Regions from separate parts of the Paenibacillus terreus genome, predicted to be linked through region 4. Evidence: riboswitches for the same ligand, from Rfam matches in the RefSeq annotation. Region 4 holds a riboswitch; each other region holds the start of a gene.
What was found. A riboswitch is a leader RNA that binds a small molecule or an ion and turns the genes downstream of it on or off. The one in region 4 is predicted to bind cyclic di-GMP.

Region 1 (5,238 bases), on a different contig from region 4:
TCTTCACATATTCGCCGCCATGAGGAACTGACACACTGGCGTTCCATGTGGCCGCTTTAGTAGTGCCGTTCAGCAGCTCAGCCGTATTATCAATATTCTTGACAATCACTGTGCCTTGCAGCGATGTTTTGAACTCGATCCAGTATGCGGTTGAGATCTGGCTGGTAAAACGAATGGACAATTGGTTTCCGTTCGCATCAGACGGTTCCGTCACCTCAAATTGAGACGCCGGTACTTGGGCGCCCTTAGCAACCCCATCCCGTCCCCCTGTCAGCTTCATCTCGTATACCTTCACCGAATTTGGTACAAGCTTCTGATCCTGCTTCAGAACATCCGTTACGATCGCTTCGTCTAGCGATTTGAGATTGTAGTTCATCTTGATGTTCCACGTAATCTCTTTGTTGACTGGATTGTAGCTGCCGTCTTTACCGCCGTTATTTTTCGTATAGCCATCGGAGGAGAAGCTCGCATCCCGCTGGATCGGGCCTTTTTCCTCGCCGTTCTCGATCCACGTCATGATGGCTCTGTTCATGTAATCCAGCTTGCTGTTATTCAGCCAGTCGATGTTAAATTTCGTTTGATATTCGATTGTATACGTGGTGTCAATGGTCTTGGAGAACTTGATATCAAAGCCACTGCGCAGATTATTGTACTCGACCTTATAGTCGCTCGCAGGAACGACTTTCCCGTCCGCTTTTACGACTACTGTACCCGGAATGAATTCAAGGCCGCCTTGCGGGAACGTATCCCTGATGACTACATTCTCCATGCTGTACTTGCTGCCGTCCGGCTTTTTATCGCCATTGACCGTAATAACCCACTTCGCCGTTTTGTTGGCAAAGTCGACATTCGAGACGCCCTTCACCAGAGCGCGAATTCCTTGGGCCGGAGCTGTTACTTCTTTGGACGAGTCACCCGATACGACTTTATTCTTTACTGGCTGTCCCTCAGCGCTCGTCCGGTCGACCGGTTTGGTCTGGTAAACGATCGTATAAGGAGAATCGATACCATTATTGAATTGAAGTGTAAATCCGTTTGTACCCGTCGGTGTAAAGGTGTATTCATCCGGTGAAAGCTGATCTTCTGCCTTCGTCGAATTCCCTTTATACACCTTCAGCGAATCAGCAACCAGCGTATGAATCGCACTGAATTCATCCATGATGATCGCTTGCTCTTTCGTAAGCTTTTTCTCGTTGAAATTGTATTTCACAGTCCAGGTGATGATTCCGTTATCTTTATTCTGGCTATAAGACTTATCCAAAAATTTACCGCGGTCCACTGTTACCGTAGCAGTTGATTTGGCATTTTCCATGTCGTCGCCAGACAGTACAGCAGTGTTCTCAAAACGCGCCTGCTCGCCGGTAAGCTTCGTTGAATAACGAATCTCGTAGGCTTTGCTGATCGTCTCATCCTGGAACGCAAGCTCCAGTTTGGCGCCGCCGTTCGTTTCAACCGTATACTTGTCGGCCCCTACCTTTTCGCCAAGGACCGTCGAGCCGTCACCGTTAACCTGCAGACGGTATACCTCCACAGAGTCGGCGATGAGCTCAGAGCCTTCAGGCATCACATCCGTGATGACCGCATGCTTGATCTTATCCAGCGACTTGTTGACTTGAACCGTCCAATCGATCCGGTCTTTGCCAACCGCTTTCCCCTGTTTATCGATCAACTTTCCGCCCTGCGGCTTCAGATTCACGATAACGGTCTGCACACCGCTTTTTACCGGAATGGCAATGATGACTTCCGTGCTTCCCTTAATCGTTTCCTTCGTAAACTCGGTGCGTATTTGCAGCTTGCCGCTTACGTTGGAATGGCTTTCCACATAATCGTTGAAGGTCATGACAACCTTCCCGCTCCGATCGACGGTAAATGTGCCAACTTTGTCTTGATCGGCCACGAGCGGTGCGTCAATGTCCGTAAAAATTTCAAACTGCTTTGGCAGTTCGAAGGTAAAGGTATCCCCGTTCTTGTAGCCGTGATTATTCGGAAGCTCCCATTCGTAGCTGAGATTCACAGCCTCACCGATGTCCAGGGTACTGTCCGGATTATATACCGCATCGACCACGTTACCATTCGAGTCGGTTAATACCACTTTTGTTAAAATATTGTCCGTATTCTTGACTGGCGCCGGCGGGATATACACATCATCCGTCACTGCAACTTCATCCGTTTCCCCATACACGGATTCCTGCACGTTTGACAGTGCATCGGCCGCGTTGGCATTGGCTACATTGCCCGTCCAGACGGTTACACCAAAAACCGATTGAAGCAGAAGCAGCAGCGCCACAACGATTCCACTAACTTTTTTCTTCATAATCTCTCCCTCAGTCTCTACATCACCCTCGTAATGTCGGTTCCGATCCAGCTTTCCGTGCGCAAATCGGGCTATCTATACTGCATTGAATTGTATGCCGTTAAGAGACCTTCAGTCCATCACCTCCACTTATTTCTAAATGGCGCACGATTCATTGTTCCTGTTTTTCCCACCAGAACCAAATGGGCTTCTTGCATTATAACTGCCGGACCTCTACAATTTCTCTACAAACTCGAATAAGCCTTGGACATGTGTCCAAAGCTTAAGTTAATCGTATTCTTTTTAGTAATATTTGGATACCGAATAACGAGAGGCGTCTTTTATCATTTTAAAATCGGCCCCTTTGGCTTTCCAGCTCGCATCAACCGTTGTATCAATGGTTACCCATTTTCCGTTCAAATAAACTTCATTCCAGGCGTGGTAAACATCGACGTATTCCGAAGTCCCCATATCGAGCTTGGCTGGAATGCCGATACTCCGCAGCATGGAAGCGAACAGGGAGGCATAGTCGTAACACATCCCCTTCTGCCCTGCAATCGTGCGATTGATATCGGGAAGGTAATCTGTCAGATCACTGGTTGCAAGAGCCTTGTCGTATCTGATCGTACCAACAATATATTCATAAATAGCCTGTACTTTTTCTTCGTCAGATTGAGCAGACGCGGTTAGCTTCTTCGCAAGTTGAGCAGCCTTGTCCTGTTCGCTCCAATTGATATTTTGTACAGAACTCAAAAACACTTTGCTCTTGTTTGCCAGTTGAAGTGTAACGGGCGCTTCCTGTGCGATCTTATATTTGGTACCGCTGACTTGCTCCAGTACGGTAACCGTGTAATCACCGTTGCCCATCTGCAGCGGGAATGCTTCCTGCCGTTTATTCGGCGAAAGTACATACGTATATTTGTCCTGACCTTTTGAGATCATGAGCTTCGTCTTGATGCCGGCTTTCACATCATAGCGAACAACGATCACACCACGGTCCAGCTGTTCCAAGCCCAGCCAATCCTGAGATTGCGCAGCTTGTACAAACGGAGCCCACAATAATAACGCAAAAAGTCCTACAATCGCGAATATTGCGTTGCGCATAACTGCAAACTCCCTTCGATAGCCAGGCTGCCATTGACATATCGTCAAGAAGGCCCTGTAGCTTTGCGTCCCAGTCTTTCGACAAGTTTGCCATTGTCGTGCTAGAGTTTCCAGATTTTAATATAAAATTATCCTATGAAAAACAAAAAAAGCGTCTTCGTTCGGTAGCTGGCTGCCGTTTGACATATCGCCAAGTAGGCCCTGTAGCTTTGCGTCCTTGCCTTTCGACAAGTTTGCCGTTATCGTGAGTAGCTTTTGTGAGACTATCTTACCAAATATCTCTATTTCTATCAAGAGAAAATTTACAAGATTCATTGATTTCCGCGCCCATTCGATGATCTTTTTTTTCGTTCATATCTCAGACCATAAGAGCAAGAATGAGGACGAAATGATTAAAGCCTCCTTGATAGAATGAGTTACACCAAAGCCAAGGAGGAAGCAAAATGTCGATGATTCGGGAGTTCAATAATCTCCATACTTCAGAGGAGCTATTATTTTTGGGAAATGCCTGGGATCTATTATCAGCTTTGACATTAGAGAAGACAGGTTTTAAAGCCATTGGTACTACCAGCTGGGGGATTGCCAACTCGTTAGGCTATGCGGACGGAGAATTAATAGATTTTAATCAAAATCTAGCAATCGTCAAAACCATTGCAGAAAATGTAAAAATACCGGTATCCGCTGATATCGAGGCAGGATATAGCGAGGATTTTAACACAATTATCGATAATGTATTAAGAACAGCAGATGTCGGGGTCGCCGGCATTAATATCGAGGATTCCTTGAAAAAAGAAACGGGGTTAAGAGATATAGCGGATCATTGCAGCCTTCTGATCAAAATGAGGACGGCGCTGGAAAATCGCGGATTCAAAGATTTTTATATCAACGCCAGAACGGATACTTACTTTCAATTGGAAAACCCCTTCAATGAAACGATCGATCGGGCCAGTGCCTATGTTGAAAGCGGGGCCAGTGGCATCTTTGTGCCAGGGGTAACGGAAGAGGACGAAATTCAGCAAATAGCTGCTCAAGTCAAGGCGCCGCTCAATATATTGTCTTTGCCTAACCTGACGAGTTGTAATAAGCTGAAAGAGTTAGGCGTCAAGCGTTTCAGCTTCGGAAATGCCCTGTCAGATAAAGTCATCGCTTGCTTACAAAACAATGCGGCTAAATTATTGGAATTACAGGATACCTCACATTTATATGAAAACTAGATCAGAAGGCAGGGATGAAGTGATGACCAGTATAAATCTTTCATTTGACGAGATGTGGGAAAAAATCATTGCCTGCGACCGGAAATATGATGGTCTATTTTTTACAGCCGTGAAAACAACAAAAATCTACTGCCGTCCTTCCTGCAGATCCAGAAAGCCCAAAAAGATAAATGTTGAGTTCTATCACAATATCAGTGAGGTTGAAAAAGCTGGTTATCGTGCATGTAAAAGATGCCAGCCCGAGGTTGAACATTCTCCAAACAGTGAATTTGTCAAAAGTGTTACGACAATTTTAGTGAATCAATATAAACAAGATTTGAAGCTGAATGATATTGCGGAACAGGTCGGTTTAAGCCCCTTTTATCTTGAAAGGCTGTTTAAAAAAGAAACATCAGAGACTCCGCGTACTTTTTTGGAAAAAGTGCGCATCGATAGAGCCACACAGCTTCTTCAAACGACCGATATGACCAATCTTGAAATTGGTTATGAGGTAGGCTTCCAAAGTCTTTCTAATTTTTACAAAGTGTTTCGAAATTTAAAAGGCTGTTCGCCAAGCGAGTTTCGTAAGATGAGGAAAGAGCCTTAATCGATAAACTGGAGATTCAATACTACCTTTTTTCTTGGAGG
Region 2 (5,238 bases), on a different contig from region 4:
TCAGCATTTTTTAATCAGAATATCGCAGGAGAATAGCGAATTCTGATAGTAAGTGGGGGGTATGCACGGAGCATCTCACAACGTATGATAGGAGACACTTTTGTCCTTAACTATGGAGGAGGGTTAAGTTACTAAAACATCATTTATAATCTCCTTCAGATAAAGCACAATCTCATCCACATGCTCCTTCCGGGTATGGGGTGAAATGACGGAGAGCTTGGCTGCGTAAAGCGGCATCGTATGCAGGTCTGCCGTCAATACAGATAAGTGTTTTTTCGTATGGTCCAATAACATACTCTCTCTCCGCCGGCCCAATCGCTCGAATAATCTTTCGTTCAGGAGATTGGTGCGCTCCACTTCCTCCTGCGTGCATTCCCCGTTCAATTCCTCCGCGAAGCGGGAAACGCCGCCCGGGTATATGCGAAACAAAGTAATGTTCCCCGGATTAAACCTATTTACAATCACCGCTTCGGGAATGTTCATTTTCAGTGCTTTCCTGAAAGCAATGTTCACCTCGACCAGTTGGCCCAGGATCTGTTGATAACCTTCAATCCCGAAAGCCAGCAGTACGCTGTAGATTCCGAAGGAGCTAGCGGGCGTTTCTTCCGGAGGAAGGTCTATAAGCTGAAGATCCTTTGCGTCTTTAACCAGAAGCAGGCTGCTTGAATGCGGAATATGCCCTGATTTATGAAAATCAACGCACAATGAATCGGCAAAGCGAAGCTTGGCCATTTTGGATTGAATCCTGTACAGGGCGTGTAATGTCTCCGGTTCAAAGGAAAGGGGATTGGCTGCAAAATCGTACCCGTTAAAGAAGGCAAAGATTCCGCCGAGCGCCGAGTCCGCGTGGATATGCGGCCGGGGAATATTATAAGCGGAGCACAGAATGGCGGCTAAATGGTAAATTTCCTCTACATCGTCGATCCCCATCGCATCGCTTGTCCCCGTTGTGGCTACAATGCAAATCGGTGTTCCTCCGCTGCGGATCACACGAATCAATTGATCCTTCAACTCCACAAGATCCATGGAGCTGTCCGGCAGTGTCCGCACCCGGATCAAATGACCGCTTCCGATCCCTACCGCTTCCATTGACCTGGACAAGCTGTCATAAGCCGCTTCCGAACAGAGCACATACAGCTTGCGGGGCACGCCCGAGCGGGGTGCATCGGGAGCAAGCTTGGCAATCGCGATGCGCAATGCCGCAAATAGGGCCCTTTGCCCTTCCCCAGGGGTGTAACCTCCACTGCTGCTGCTGTCGTATCCGACCAGCCTGGACAGCATTGCTGTTACACTGGCTTCTGCCTCTGCACCTGCCGGCCCGTATGCCTCCGACATATGACTGTCATTAACCAGACAAGCGGTCAACAGGCCGAGAATACCCGGGATGCTGTCCATCTGGAGCGTATTTGTCAATTCGTATCTTTTATGTAGGGGGAGGGAGTGCAGAAGTGACAATAGCTTATGATTGACCTCTTCCATAGACATCCCCGCTGCCGGTATTTTACATGACCGTATAAGTTCACTATATAAGTCGCTTTGTCGGCGGTTACTCTCCATGAGATATACATGATCATGAGCTTTAACGCGGTCGATGCCGATCAGGATTTGCTCGATCCATTTCAGAAAAGCTGCTCTCTGCGAATCATTCCCGTCTGAACCGGGGTACCGTGTTCCGATGTCAGGCTTGCTGTCGTACAACATCCAATCCCCTCCCCGTGTGCTATTAATACTGCCTACAAAGCATGTCCCGAGCCGCCGTCGATATTTACAGAGGTGCCGGTTACATAGGAAGCCGCTCCGGATGCCAAAAATGTAATAACTTTCGCCGCTTCATCCCTTCGCGGACTTATGTTAAAGCACTTTCATTCCTAGAAAAATAAGAATTTTACATTTGTGAACGCAAAAACACCTCTTTCTTATCTGGTAAAGGAATAAGACGGAGGTATTTTTCCGTCGTATTCGGTAGCTGGCTGGCATCGTGGCATCCCACCTAAGCCCCTGTAGCTTTGCGTCCCCGCCTTTCAACGGGTTTGCCTTTATCGTACGAGTTTATTGCTGTCTAACCGTGTTGTATGATGTCAATTTACCAATAGGATGGTTATATGGGAATAGGAGTTTGGAACTATTTTCCTCAAATTTTCTTTATTTGGGACAAAGAAATAAAAATTTTAAGTTCTTTTGATTCATGAAATCAGGATCATCGAGCTGATAACCGCTCACAAAGACAGTATAAAAATTGATACTAGGGAACATGGATGTGAGTACTTGTGTGGGAAATTGCAAAGTATGATAATGAATTGTGTGCAACTTTCTTGAGTTGCAGTACAGCTAAAAAATGTATGATTCGTAAACCTGTGGTTGAAACTATGGGACAGGAACCAGGGAGGGATTACCATGTCAAAGAACATACTGTTCACGCCTTACACCATTAAAGGCCTGGAGCTTAAAAACCGGATTGTCATGGCGCCGATGTGCCAATACTCGGTTACAGCCAAGGACGGCATTCCGAATGACTGGCATTATGTCCATTACACCAGCCGCGCTGTGGGCGGCACAGGATTGATCATTATAGAAATGACAGATGTCGAGCCTGATGGCCGTATTTCAGACTATGATCTGGGACTGTGGTCGGATGAGCATATCCCCGCTTTTCGCCGTATTGCCGATGGTGTGCATGAGCATGGAGCGAAGCTGGGCATTCAAATTGCCCATGCCGGCCGCAAGGCGGAGGACGCAGCCGAACCTGTTGCTCCGTCGGCCATTGAGTTCCCAGGCGGAGAGCCATACAAGAAGCCGCGTGCGCTGACAACGGAGGAAGTGCGGGAGATGGTGCGGAAATTCGGGGAAGCGGCGCGCCGTGCGGTAGCGGCAGGAGTGGACACGATTGAGATCCATGGAGCGCACGGCTATCTCATTCATCAATTTCACTCCCCTCTCACCAACAAGCGGGATGATATCTACGGACAGGACCTTTCACGCTTCGGCGTAGAGGTGATTAAGGCGATCAAAAAGGAGATGCCTGAGAACATGCCGCTGCTGTTCCGGATCTCTGCCGTGGAGTATGCGGACGGAGGATACGATATCGATCATGCAATCGAATTGCTTAAGAAATACCGTGATGCGGGCGTGGATGTCGTTCACGTCAGCTCCGGCGGTGAAGGGACTCCTGGAGCGAGAAGACCAGGGAACCATCCCGGCTATCAGGTTCCGTTCGCCCGCCAGATTCGTGAGGAGGTTGGCATTCCGGTCATTGCCGTAGGCAGACTGGATGACCCCGATATGGCGCAATCGGTCATCGGGAACGGAGATGCCGAGCTGGTGGCCGTGGGGCGCGGTATGCTGAGCGATCCTTACTGGGCTGTACATGCAGCGGTAACGCTCGGCGAGGAACATAAAGTTCCCGTGCAATATGAGCGGGCGTTTTAATGGATAGGCGCCGATAGGTGCCATATAAGGTATTATAATAACCCGGCCGAGGGATTCAGCCGGGTTATTTCTTGTGTTGTTTTGTTCATCTGACCAGTACCATCTGCAACTTAATTTGGCGGAAAATAGAGGGAATACCCGTATGGGTTTGACACAGCAGCAAAGATCTATTATTATCTCATAGTGTAAGATAAATTTTAGAAGGTGTGAGCCATACAAGTGGATTATAAAGAATTAGCGGTAGAGCTCTTTGAATACGCCGCCCAAGCTCGCAAACCGCCGCTGGATGATCGGAGACAGCTCTTCTCGCGCGGGGAAGTGGGGATCCTGATTCACCTGAATTTCCATAAAGACGGGACCACCTCCGGAGAATTGAGCGAATACTTGTCCGTCAGCACGGGAAGGGTGGCAACAGCGCTGAAGAGCCTTGAGAAGAAGGGGTTTGTTGTGCGTCGTACCGATGCGGATGACAAACGCAGGGTGATCGTATTTATTACCGATGCCGGCAGGCAATTTCTGCTTGACAGACGTAATGAAGGCATTGCGTTAACCGAGAAAATGCTGCGCAGGCTGAGCGAGGAGGATGCCAAGGAGTTTGTCCGCCTGGTAAAGATCATGGCTTCCAAGAGTTAATAACCAATGCAGTTCATTTAAGGGCTGCATGATATTTTTGCCAAATGTCTTACACTATAAGATAAAAGGAGAGCAACCAGATGGTGAAGATTTTCAAATACCTCAAGAGGCATGAATGGATGCTCGTGCTTGGCAGTCTGGCCTTCATCGTTGCACAGGTATGGCTTGATTTGCGACTGCCGGATTATATGGCGGAAATTACAACCAAGCTGCAGATGGAAGGATCGAAGATATCGGATTTGCTTGTCCCCGGCGGTTATATGCTGCTGTGTGCCGTCGGCAGTATGATCGCCTCGATCATTGTCGGCTACTTCGCCGCCAGGGTGGCGGCAGGGCTGGCTATGCGTCTGCGCGGTATGGTATTTGACAAAACCTTGTCATTTTCCATGGAGGAGATTAACGGCTTTTCGACCGCCAGCTTGATCACCCGTTCAACGAACGATGTTACCCAAATTCAAACGGTGGTTGCACTGGGACTGCAGGTGATCATCAAAGCGCCGATTCTGGCTGTATGGGCCATCGTAAAAATTGCGGATAAAAATTGGCAGTGGACCGCCTCCACGGGAGCGGCCGTAGCCGTGCTGATTCTGATGCTGAGTGTGATCATTATTTTCGCTTTGCCAAAGTTTAAAAAGATTCAACAGCTTACGGACAATCTGAATCGCGTAACCCGTGAAAATCTGACCGGGCTGCGGGTGGTTCGCGCTTATAATGCAGAGCCGTATCAGGAAGCCAAATTCGAGCAGGCCAACGTTGAATTAACGAAAACGAACCTGTTTGCCAGCCGGTTAATGGCGATGATCGGCCCGGGCATGACCTTTATTATGTCAGGCCTGAGTGTGGCGATCTATTGGATTGGCGCTTATCTGATTAACGTTGCTGCTGTGCCTGACCGTATCGCGCTGTTCTCGAATATGGTCGTATTCTCCTCCTATGCGATGCAAGTGGTCATGGCCTTTATGATGGTCAGCATGATCTTTATTTTGATGCCCCGTGCATCGGTATCCGCCAAGCGGATCATGGAGGTGCTGAATACCGAGGCCAAAATCGTTGACGGGAAGGAAACGGCAGGAAAACCGGAGTTGACCGGCCAGGTGGAATTCCGCAATGTCAGCTTCAAATATCCGGACGCGGAGGAGCCTGTGCTGCACAACATTAGCTTTACTGCCAGGAAGGGCG
Region 3 (5,238 bases), on a different contig from region 4:
GCGTGTCCGTCAGCGACAGCGAAGGGGACGACAGGGGCTATTATGCCGGCGGCAAGGTGGTCGGCCAGTTTGGCAGCATCTCGGATACGAATTGGCACACCGTTCAGTTTAAAGCCGTGGTCCGGCCGGGACAAGCAGGCAAAGATGTGATCAATATCGCCCGGGTGAGTGGCGATAATGTGGGGACGCCGGGCAGACCAAGAGAAGAAGTACAAGTCTATCCGCGGAACCCGCAGATTGAATCGGAGAAATCTGTAACGAACGTGGATGCAAGCAAGGCCACGTATGAAGTCGGGGACACGGTGGCTTATACGATTCGTACAAGAGCAGTGGTGAACGATACCTATCTGGAAAATCTGACGATTACCGATACGCTGCCGGAAGGACTGGAGTACGTACCGGACAGCCTGAAGGTGGATGGTATGTCCGTGACGGACACGCAAGATAGTGATGCTGGTCATTCGGTCTCCGGCGAAGTGTATGGTTCATTCGGCAATGTCGATGATATGAACTGGCATACGCTGGAGTTTAAAGCCATCATCCAGATGGGTTACGACGGCCAGGTGATTCAAAATACAGCGCTGGTAACCGGCGACAACATTGGGCAACCAGGCGAGCCGACGGAGAAAATTGTCGTTGAGGAAGAAGCGCCTGTAGTCATTCCGCCGGTAGAGCCACCTGTGCAGCCGCCAGTTGATCCACCGGTAGATCCACCAGTACCACCGATCGTGCCTCCTGTAAATCCACCAGTAAACCCACCTGCAACTGAAAATCCGGGCAACGGAGGTTCAGGCGGTGGCGGCGGTGGAGGTTCGCAAGATGATGATGCTGTTGAACCGGCTTCCCCGGTGCTTGAGTCCGAGAAATCGGCGAAAGACCTGAACGGAGGCAGCGTCGAAGTTGGCGATGTGATTGAGTATACGATCCGCACACGCAACACCGTCGAGGACAGTGTCGTGACCAATCTGGAAATCTCGGATGCCCTGCGTGACGAACTGGAGTATGTACCAGGCTCGCTGAAGGTGGACGGCGTGACTGTCACCGATGCGCTGGACAATGACAAAGGCTCTTATGCCAATGGCATGGTGAGCGGACAGTTCGGCGACGTTACGGATACGGATTGGCATACGATTGTATTCCAGGTCAAACTAGCCGCAGGACAACCCGGCCAAACGATCCGCAACGTAGGTGAAGTAAGCGGGGATAATCTGGATGATTCGGATACGCCATCTGAAGACATCATCATTGGCGGCGGAAGCGGCAGCAATCCCGGCATACCGGGAGGAGAACCGAACGACGGCGCTTCCACTGGCAACCCGAACAACCCGGGCTGGGGCGATTCTGATTCCGGTTCCATAGATTCCGGCCAATCCGGCGGATCGGGTGGGGCTGGAGGTACAGGACAATCCGGCACATCGGGTGAATCGGAGAGCGGAGGTTCTTCCGGCAACGGGGATGGCACTGGCAGCAAGCTGCCGGCAACCGCAACGAATATGTACGGTTATATGCTGGCCGGATGCCTCATTCTGCTTGCAGGTCTGTTCCTGCTCAGAAGAAAGAAAGCCTAACCGGAAAGATGAAAAACAGACTGTCCCCAAGTTTGAATGGCTTAGGGGACAGTTTCTCCTCAACCCAAAACTTGGTAGTCATGTCCTATTCAAAAACGGGATCTCATCCAATATCATTATGGCAGCATTATACTTTGTACGATTCATAGCAAGCCCGTTGATTTGGTTTTCGATGACATTGTTTTGCGAGCGTTCCCAAAAAACACACCAATGATTTGCAGGAGGGCAAAACATGAAAACAATTATGATTACGGGTTCATCGTCTGGAATTGGAAAAGCTGCAGCCAGGTATTTTGCTGAACAGGGATGGAATGTGATTGCTACCATGCGTTCACCTGAAAGGGAAACCGAACTGTCGCCTCTGGAAAATGTTTTGGTAACGAGGCTCGACGTCGAGCAGCAGGAAACGATTCAAGAAGCCGTGAGGTTAGGGCTGGAGCGTTTTGGCACAATCGATGTCCTGTTAAATAATGCAGGTTACGGAGTCTTGGGGATCTTCGAGGCGGCTTCAGACGAGCAAATCCGAAAGCAGTTTGAGGTCAATGTCTTTGGCCTTATGGCGGTGACCAAGGCCATTCTTCCTCATTTTAGAGCTAATCACAATGGAGTAATCATCAATCTATCTTCGATGTCTGGAAGAGTGGGGCTGCCTTCATTTTCGCTTTATCATGCAACTAAATTTGCGATTGAAGGCTTCACGGAAACTTTATCGTTTGAGCTTGCTTCTCAAAATATCCGGTTAAAACTAATTGAGCCTGGTGTGGTCAAAACGGACTTTTTTGGCAGATCTCTCGATTTATTGTCCATTGAGTCTTTGCCAGACTATCGGGCATACTCCGAATCGGTTCAGCCCTTGGTGGAGGCAATTATTAAGACGGACAGCGCATGCACTCCGGAATTGGTGGCGGAGATCATCTATCAGGCGGCGACGGACGGTACAAAGCAGTTGAGATATGTAGTTGGAGAAGATGCGAAAGCGTTATTGGAGCTCAGGAAAGAGATCGGCGAAGATGCTTTTGTGCAACATATCACGCAGCAGTTTTCTTGATATCAATCAAATCACAGATACGTCACAAGGTCTCTGGTCCGTCAGAGGCCTTTCTTGCTGTTTCTGGAGCAGGAAAAATTCCTACCATATTCCAAAAACCATAGATAAACGTGCAAAAAATCCCAAAAAATTCTAATATAAACCAATCAAATGTACCATGGAATTCGTTATTTACGCATATGTCTCTACATAACGCAGAAAAACGCACAGGAATTCGTACATTGTCGAATGTTGAAAAATATGGTAGCAAGGTCCTGTTCCACATAAAGTAAGAATCATGCAATAATATACAATATATTACAACTTTATACTTTGTACGATAATGGCAAACCCGTTGAAAGGCGGTGACGCAAAGCTATAGGGACTAAGGCGGAAGTACCACAATCCTCTATGTCAGCCAGTTACCGAATACGTCGGAAACCTCCGTCTATTCACTTCTAGAAAATTTCATGATGGTCAGATGGGAGGTTTTTTGTGTTGTGCAAAATGACGAAAACGGGATGAGACCCATTTTCTTCTGAAAATAGTGTTGGGGAGGGGATCATGATGTTAGCCGAAGACGAGCATTTCAAGGCGGGGAACAGGCATCAACAGCTCGGTTTGTCGAATCAGCAGGTTCTGATCATGTACCGGGATATGGCTCTGGCACGGAAAGTCGACGAACGGCTGGGGTTGCTTCATCGGGCTGGGAAAATCCCTTTCCACAACCCTTGTCTGGGTCATGAAGCCGCACAGGTAGGGGCGGCGCATGCGCTGGATATAACGAAAGATTTTCTCTGCCCGTATGATCGGGATATGGGCATGGCCATCGTTTTCGGCATGACGGCAAAGGAACTGATGCTTGCCGCTTTTGCCAAGGCCGAAGCTGCGAACAGCAGCGGGCGGCAAATGCCCGGGCATTATGGCAGTAAAAAAAATCGTATTCTTTCGACTTCCGGCCTCACCGCTACTCATGTCCCGCATGCCGTAGGAATCGCCTTGGCCGGCAAAATTCGGGGAGATCATCCTGTAGTGTTAGCCGCTTTTGGAAATGGAGGCAGCCATCGGGGGGAGTTTCACGAAGCAGCGAACTTTGCAGGAGGACACAAGCTTCCGGTCATTTTTTTCTGCGAACATAACCAGCATGGTCTTTCGGTCCTCTCCTCGAAGCAGGCGGCACCTGATAGTGTTGTGGATCGGGCAAAAGGGTACGGCTTTCCTGGCATTCGTGTGAACAGCAGCGATCCCCTGGAAGTATACAAGGTCACGAAAGAGGCAGTCGACAGAGCAAATAGAGGAGAGGGCCCTACGCTGATCGAGGCCGACCTCTGCCGCCAGGCTCCTTATTCAAGCGATGACGATGATCAAGGATATCGTCCCCGCAAGGAAATAGAGGAAGCAAAGAAGCACGATTCTCTTGAATCCTTTAGCCGTTATCTCAAGGAATCCGGGATATTGGAGGAACATGCGGAGAAGGAAATTCATGAACGAATCGTCAGGGAAATCGACGAGGCTGCGGAATACGCGGAACTTGCCCCGGACCCAGTCCCCGAGGATATCTTTAAACACGTTTATTCAAATTAGGAGAAAATAAAGCTCTACTGCCGAATTGAATGGAATGCCGCAATCGTTAAAAGTCTTCCAGGGAGGGAAACTAATGGATCAGACGATTGAAAAAGAGTTTTTTGAAGATGTTGAAATGAAGATTAATCAAGGCCAATACTCTGAAGCATTAAGTACTCTTTACGATGGATTAGGAAACATACGTCGACAGTACTCAACAGAAGATTGGACCCAGTTTATCCCCCGATATCGTCAGCACTCCATAAGCCATTTTTTCTTGCAAGAACCACTATCCCGTCGAGCATTTGAAAGACCGCGTGGTTATGCAGGTGATCCTATAATGCTGGACTTGCAGTATGACTATGAAAAATTGGAATCGTCACCCTACGAGAATGAACAATCAGAGATTGCTGATTTTCTATATTATGACTTAAACCGTATGGCTCATGCAATTAATGCTAACCGTGAAAGAAGACGTATTCTTTCCGGCAAGATTGATCAAACATCAGAACGTGTTGCGAATCCTTATATTCTCTCCGTCGCTTGTGGTCATTTAAGAGAAACATCAGATTGTGCTGCGGTAAAAAACAAAACGATTGGAAAATTTGTCGCCATTGATCAGGATCAGGAGGCTCTTTCGGTTGCTGCGGAAGCCATAAATGACTTTGGAGAAACGATCCAAGCCTCAGTTGTTGACATCATCAGAAACAAAGTTCCTCTTCCCACATTTGATTTTATATATTCCCTCGGTGTATATGATTATCTTTCAGACAAAATTGCTAAAAGATTAACGAATAAATTATTCCAGATGCTCAATCCAGGCGGCCGCTTGTTAATCATTAACTATCATCCGGGCTCTCCCACGATCGCTTATATGGAAGCTGTGATGGATTGGTGGCTCATTTATCGTAATGAGGATCAAATGCAAGAATTATTGGAGGAACTTCCCAAAGAAGATATCGAACATGTTGATATTTTTGTGGAAGATTACCAGACAATTATTTTTATGGAAATCAAAAAAGCGGAAAGGTGATGACAAGATGAAGAAAAGTGATGTGCTTAAGCAAATGTCGACTCCAT
Region 4 (5,238 bases):
GCTTAAATCCGTAGTGGAAGTCAACACAGATCAACGCTATATGATTATTTCCAAGCTGCGCGAATCCCTCGGGCAGTTAAACGGTATACATGTAGGCATTTGGGGCTTGTCCTTCAAGCCGAACACGGATGATATCCGGGAGGCGCCGTCTCTTGAAATCGTGGAGACTCTGGTGAAGGAAGGCGCGTTTGTCAAAGTCCATGATCCGATCGCGATGGACAAATTCAGGGAGCAGTTTGATCACGAGCATATTCAGTGGTGCTCCACGGCCGAAGAAGCGGCGCTTGGCTGTGATGCCGTCTGCCTGCTGACCGATTGGGATCACTACAGGCAGGTTGACCTGCGCATGCTTGGCTCCGTGCTGCGCAAGCCGGTTCTCATTGACGGACGTAATGTATTTTCCGAACAGCAGATCGCCGAATCCGGATTGGAGTATTATTCGGTCGGCAGACCACGCATGAGTGGGCTGAACGGCCTTTCGCCAAGCGTTGCGGGTGCAGTATAATATTAGTGTATAGGAAAATTTGCCCTTTTAAGGAAATTTACTTCGTGGAGGGAGAGTGGAGTTATGAAATTGGTACTCTTGTCTGGCGGTTCCGGTAAAAGGTTATGGCCTCTGTCCAACGATTCCCGTTCCAAACAATTTCTGAAGGTGCTGGAAAGCCCGGAGGGGCTTCCTGAATCCATGGTGCAGCGGGTATGGAGACAGCTGGGAGACGCCGGAATGGCGGAGTCCTCATATATTGCAACTGGCAGAGCTCAGGTCGAAATGATTCAGAGCCAGATCGGCGGCGACGTCAGCATCATCGTGGAGCCTGAGCGCAGGGATACCTTCCCGGCCATTGCGCTTACGGCTACCTACTTGTACAGCATCGCCGGCGTATCTCCGGATACGGTTGTTGCGATTTTGCCGGTGGACCCGTATGTGGAGCAGACCTTCTTCCATACGGTGGCACGCATGGAATATACGCTGCAGAAAACGGGCGCCAATCTGGCTCTGATGGGTGTCGTTCCATCCTATCCATCCGAAAAATACGGTTATATCATTCCGAAAGAAGGACCGGCCGGAATTGCAGGCTGCCTGCAGGTCAGCCATTTTCAAGAGAAACCGAGCAAAGAGCAGGCTGAGCTTCTGATTGAGCGGAGCGCGCTCTGGAACTGCGGAGTTTTTGCTTTCCGTCTGGGATATCTGCTGAACATTCTGGAAGGGAAGGGGCTTCCGCTGAATTATGAAGAACTGCAGAAACAATATCATATTTTGCCTAAAATAAGCTTTGATTATGAAGTGGTAGAGAAGGAAGAGAATATCGTAGTTCTTCCATATGATGGCTTCTGGAAGGATCTCGGCACCTGGAACACGCTGACGGAGGAAATGTCACAGCGTCAGGTGGGCAAGGGAGTAATGACTGAGGATTCCGTGAATACAAGCCTGATCAACGAGCTGGACATTCCGGTTACCATTATCGGGGCCAGCGATCTGATCGTAGCGGCCAGTCCGGATGGCATTCTTGTAACCAACAAGGCGGAGAGCCCGCGGATCAAGGAAGTACTGAAGGCTCACAATCAGCGTCCGATGTATGAGGAGCGCCGTTGGGGGCATTACCGGGTTGTGGATTATGTGAAATATCCGGAGGGCAATGAAGTGCTCACCAAACGGATTTGTATCGAGAAGGGCAAAAATATCAGCTACCAGCTTCATCGCAAGCGGAGCGAAATTTGGACGATCATCAGCGGCGAAGCGGAAGTGATTCTGAACGAGAAGCTGCACAAAGTAAAGGCCGGCGACGTTGTCCGCATTCCGGAAGGCACCAAGCACAGCATTCTGGCGGTGACCGATGTGGAACTGATTGAGGTACAAGCAGGATCGGAGCTGGTGGAAGAAGATACCGTCCGTTTCTGCATGGATTGGAATGAAATTTCTCTGCAACAGTTCATTTCCTGAAAAACGCACTTGTTGCGTTTTTACGCATATCATTGCAAAAAATGATGTTGTTTTACAGGTTTTTTTGTCATAATATCTGAAAAAATGGGTTTCAGCATAAATGATCTATTAATTTTTGGTAAATCGGAGTCGATACTCTAGGATAAGAAGGAGCTTCATAGACCTTCATACGAAAAATGGCAACCCTGTCGAAAGACAGGTGAACGCAAAGCTATAGGGCCTTACCCCATCGAGGGCTGGCAGCCTGGCTACCGAGAGGGAGAGAATTGGTGAAAACTTATTCTATGTATCGATTTTTTAAAAAACTGCTGCCTGTCGTGCTGTTTTGCTCTCTGCTCCCATCAGGCCTGTCCCGGGAACACACTGCCCATGCCGAAGCAGCGCCCATTAATCCGGCTGCTTCGGCCGGGGCGCGCGAATTATATGCGTACTTGTCCAGTTTGGACGGAAAAGGGATGATTACAGGTCAGCATGATTATCTGGAGAGCCCGGATGAGCTGAACATCAAACTGAAGAAAATCAGCGGGCAGTATGCCGGCCTGCACGGCTATGAGCTGGGGGCTGTCTCCAACCAGTCGGCTGCAGAGGCCGAGGCCCAGCGCAGCAATGTAGTGTATAGCGCGATTAATTGGCACAATGCCGGCGGCATCGTTGCCATAACCTTTCATCAGGCGCTTCCCGGCAAACCGTTGACCTGGGCCAATGTACAGGCCAAGATTACCCAGGCGCAATTTGACAAGTACGTGACACCAGGTACCAGGGAATATGCACGGCTGATCGCGGATCTGGATCAAGTCGCGGTGTCCCTTGGCCAGCTGCGGGATGCGGGTGTGCCCGTTCTATGGCGGCCTTACCACGAGATGAACGGGGATTGGTTCTGGTGGGGAAACAAGAAGAACTTTGTGAAATTATGGGATATCATGTATGACCGATTTGTGAATGTCCACCAGCTGAACAATCTGCTGTGGGTCTGGAATCCCAACGCTCCGAATGCTTGGTCAGCTCCTTATGTCAGTACGTTTCCCGGTTTGTCCAAGGTCGACATTCTGGCTGCGGACATCTATGACAATGATTTCGAGCAGAGCTACTACGACGGATTGCTGAGTCTGGCCGGAGAAAAACCGATTGCCATTGGCGAGCACGGCGAGATGCCTTCCGAGAGAGTGCTGTCTGCCCAGCCGAAATGGGTCTACTCCATGACCTGGGGCAACATGCTGACACAAAACAATTCGAACGATCAGATTATTGCATACATGAATGAAGACAGAACACTGACTCGGGATGAATTGGCTGCAGATATGGCCGCTCCTCCTGAAGCCCCTCCTGTGGAGCCGCCTGATACTGCTCCTCCGGGAACACCGCCGGTCGGGGAGGAACCTGATCCGGAGCCTGACCCGGAACCTGCCCCCGAGCCTGTTCCAGATGCGGTATATGAGGGACTGCACGCCGAGTTCTTCAACAATATCGAGCTAAGCGGAACACCTGTGCTTACGCGCACGGATGCCAAGCTGGATTTTAACTGGCGCAGTGCCGCGCCGGATCCGGCGGTACCTGCCGATCAATTCTCCGTACGCTGGACAGGCAAGGTAAAACCGAAATACAGCGGCACCTATACTTTTACGACCATTTCCGATGACGGAATCCGGGTATGGGTGAACGGGCAGCAGATCATTGACAGTTGGTTCAAGCAAAGCTGGACAGAGCGTAAGGGAAGCATCAGCCTTGCGGCGGATCAGCTCTACGACCTCAAAGTGGAATATTACGAAGGAACAGGTGATGCCATGGCACGCCTGATGTGGGAGAGCGAGCAGGAGGCCAAAGCGGTCATTCCTTCGAGCGCTTTGTTCCATACTGTGGAATAGCTCTCTCTTTCCGGCAACCCTGTACAGAAAGTGTGGACATGAACAATGAAAAATTGGTTGGCTAACAAGTATGTATATTTGCTTCTGGGCCTGCTTGGCTTGGTTATCTTGTTTTCGCTTTTGGGTTATGCCAACAAAAGCAATCAGGAAAATGAGAAGAACGCCGCTACCACCTTGTGGATGCTTGGCGTCAGCGATGATTCCTCCGCTGAATTCAAAGGAGCGGCGGGCAAGGAATCGGCCACCCTGGACGTTCAAGCGGCGAGCGCAACGGCGTTAAAGGCGGCGGGAGGAGCGGCGCAGGCCGTTAAGACTTCCACCCCTGTTATTCAACTTAACGGATCCATTCCCCCAGGACTGAATGCCGAGACCAATCCGGAGCTCGTGCTCGAATATGAGCTGGACACCATTCCGGCCAATGGTGTCCGGTTTAATGTCCGCATTCTGGACGCCAGCAAGGCTGTGCCGCAGATGGCCGTGTTTTCCAACAACCAGCTTTCCGGCTTGATTCAGATTGCGGGTGTGGCGGGAACCGGAAGCCAATATACCTTCAAGAGCAATTATCAATTATATATCCCGAAGGAACAGCTGCAGACAGGAGTAAATCAGCTCAAGCTCCGGGTGGCCCGGTGCTTGTACTGCTCGGAGGCGGAGAATTCGAGCCTTTGGTGGACATGGGACAGCCTGAGTCTTGAGAAGCTTGCTTCCCCGGCTGCGGAACCGATTCATGGCAGCTACATCCGTACAGGAACCAATGTAAACAATAACGAGTTTTATTATGATAAAGGGGCTACCCGTCATCTGCCTGCCGTGATGAAATGGCTGGGGATCGCTTACAGCGGAAATATTATGCGGGTCACCTGTGCGAGCAATGTCGGCAATGCATGCTCTGATCTGGACAACTATTACAAAACCCTCAAGCAGTACAACATGCAGGCTGTTGCCCTGTATCTGTATACAGGCGACATCAAGCTGAATGCGGACGGTACGCTGCCGGAGTCCGCCAAGCAGAAGTTGGCTTCATATCTGCAAAATTACGGTCCGTATGTGCAGTATTTTGAAGTCGACAACGAACCGGGGCTGTTCAACCGGTCCAAAGCCGTCAATCTGGCGGTGGCCAATTGGCTGAACAGTGAAGGAAAGAAAATGGCTCCACATATGAAAACAGTAGCTCCCGGATGGGCTTATTGGCCGGCATATTCCGTCAAATCATGCAAGAATCAGACGGGAGACAAGAAGGAGTGCGGCGATCCGGACGGATGGGAAAGGGACCCCCAGCAGCGCCTTGAGCTGGAGAATGTGACGGATCTGACCAACGGGCACGCCTATGGTGAATCGTATGTGCAGGGACGGGGGGGCAGCTTTGTTGAAAATCTGCAGACCTTCAGCGGGTCCAAGGATGGGCTCAGCAAGCAGATGCTGAACACGGAGTTC

Region 1: it holds a riboswitch for cyclic di-GMP, as region 4 does, so the genes downstream of both, ACE5KN_RS18270 (transglutaminase-like domain-containing protein) here and ACE5KN_RS05360 (glycosyl hydrolase) in region 4, are expected to answer to the same signal.
Region 2: it holds a riboswitch for cyclic di-GMP, as region 4 does, so the genes downstream of both, ACE5KN_RS08825 (SDR family NAD(P)-dependent oxidoreductase) here and ACE5KN_RS05360 (glycosyl hydrolase) in region 4, are expected to answer to the same signal.
Region 3: it holds a riboswitch for cyclic di-GMP, as region 4 does, so the genes downstream of both, ACE5KN_RS25340 (thiamine pyrophosphate-dependent dehydrogenase E1 component subunit alpha) here and ACE5KN_RS05360 (glycosyl hydrolase) in region 4, are expected to answer to the same signal.

Annotation. Positions count from the first base shown of each region.
Region 1 covers NZ_JBHIRX010000010.1:80,661-85,898, forward strand. The annotation lists gene ACE5KN_RS18265 (collagen binding domain-containing protein) at 1-2,314, opposite strand, end outside; gene ACE5KN_RS18270 (transglutaminase-like domain-containing protein) at 2,597-3,397, opposite strand; cyclic di-GMP riboswitch class I at 3,412-3,499, opposite strand; cyclic di-GMP riboswitch class I at 3,558-3,645, opposite strand; gene ACE5KN_RS18275 (isocitrate lyase/PEP mutase family protein) at 3,841-4,611, shown strand; gene ACE5KN_RS18280 (bifunctional transcriptional activator/DNA repair enzyme AdaA) at 4,634-5,197, shown strand.
Region 2 covers NZ_JBHIRX010000003.1:412,645-417,882, reverse strand. The annotation lists gene ACE5KN_RS08830 (pyridoxal phosphate-dependent decarboxylase family protein) at 124-1,701, opposite strand; partial or broken gene ACE5KN_RS08825 (SDR family NAD(P)-dependent oxidoreductase) at 1,734-1,835, opposite strand; cyclic di-GMP riboswitch class I at 1,959-2,045, opposite strand; gene ACE5KN_RS08820 (NADH:flavin oxidoreductase/NADH oxidase) at 2,395-3,426, shown strand; gene ACE5KN_RS08815 (MarR family winged helix-turn-helix transcriptional regulator) at 3,646-4,059, shown strand; gene ACE5KN_RS08810 (ABC transporter ATP-binding protein) at 4,140-5,238, shown strand, end outside.
Region 3 covers NZ_JBHIRX010000019.1:9,417-14,654, reverse strand. The annotation lists gene ACE5KN_RS25350 (isopeptide-forming domain-containing fimbrial protein) at 1-1,568, shown strand, start outside; gene ACE5KN_RS25345 (SDR family oxidoreductase) at 1,801-2,616, shown strand; cyclic di-GMP riboswitch class I at 2,931-3,025, shown strand; gene ACE5KN_RS25340 (thiamine pyrophosphate-dependent dehydrogenase E1 component subunit alpha) at 3,163-4,179, shown strand; gene ACE5KN_RS25335 (class I SAM-dependent methyltransferase) at 4,253-5,191, shown strand; gene ACE5KN_RS25330 (acetoacetate decarboxylase) at 5,199-5,238, shown strand, end outside.
Region 4 covers NZ_JBHIRX010000002.1:249,359-254,596, forward strand. The annotation lists gene ACE5KN_RS05350 (UDP-glucose dehydrogenase family protein) at 1-505, shown strand, start outside; gene ACE5KN_RS05355 (sugar phosphate nucleotidyltransferase) at 569-1,942, shown strand; cyclic di-GMP riboswitch class I at 2,111-2,198, shown strand; gene ACE5KN_RS05360 (glycosyl hydrolase) at 2,227-3,804, shown strand; gene ACE5KN_RS05365 (discoidin domain-containing protein) at 3,850-5,238, shown strand, end outside.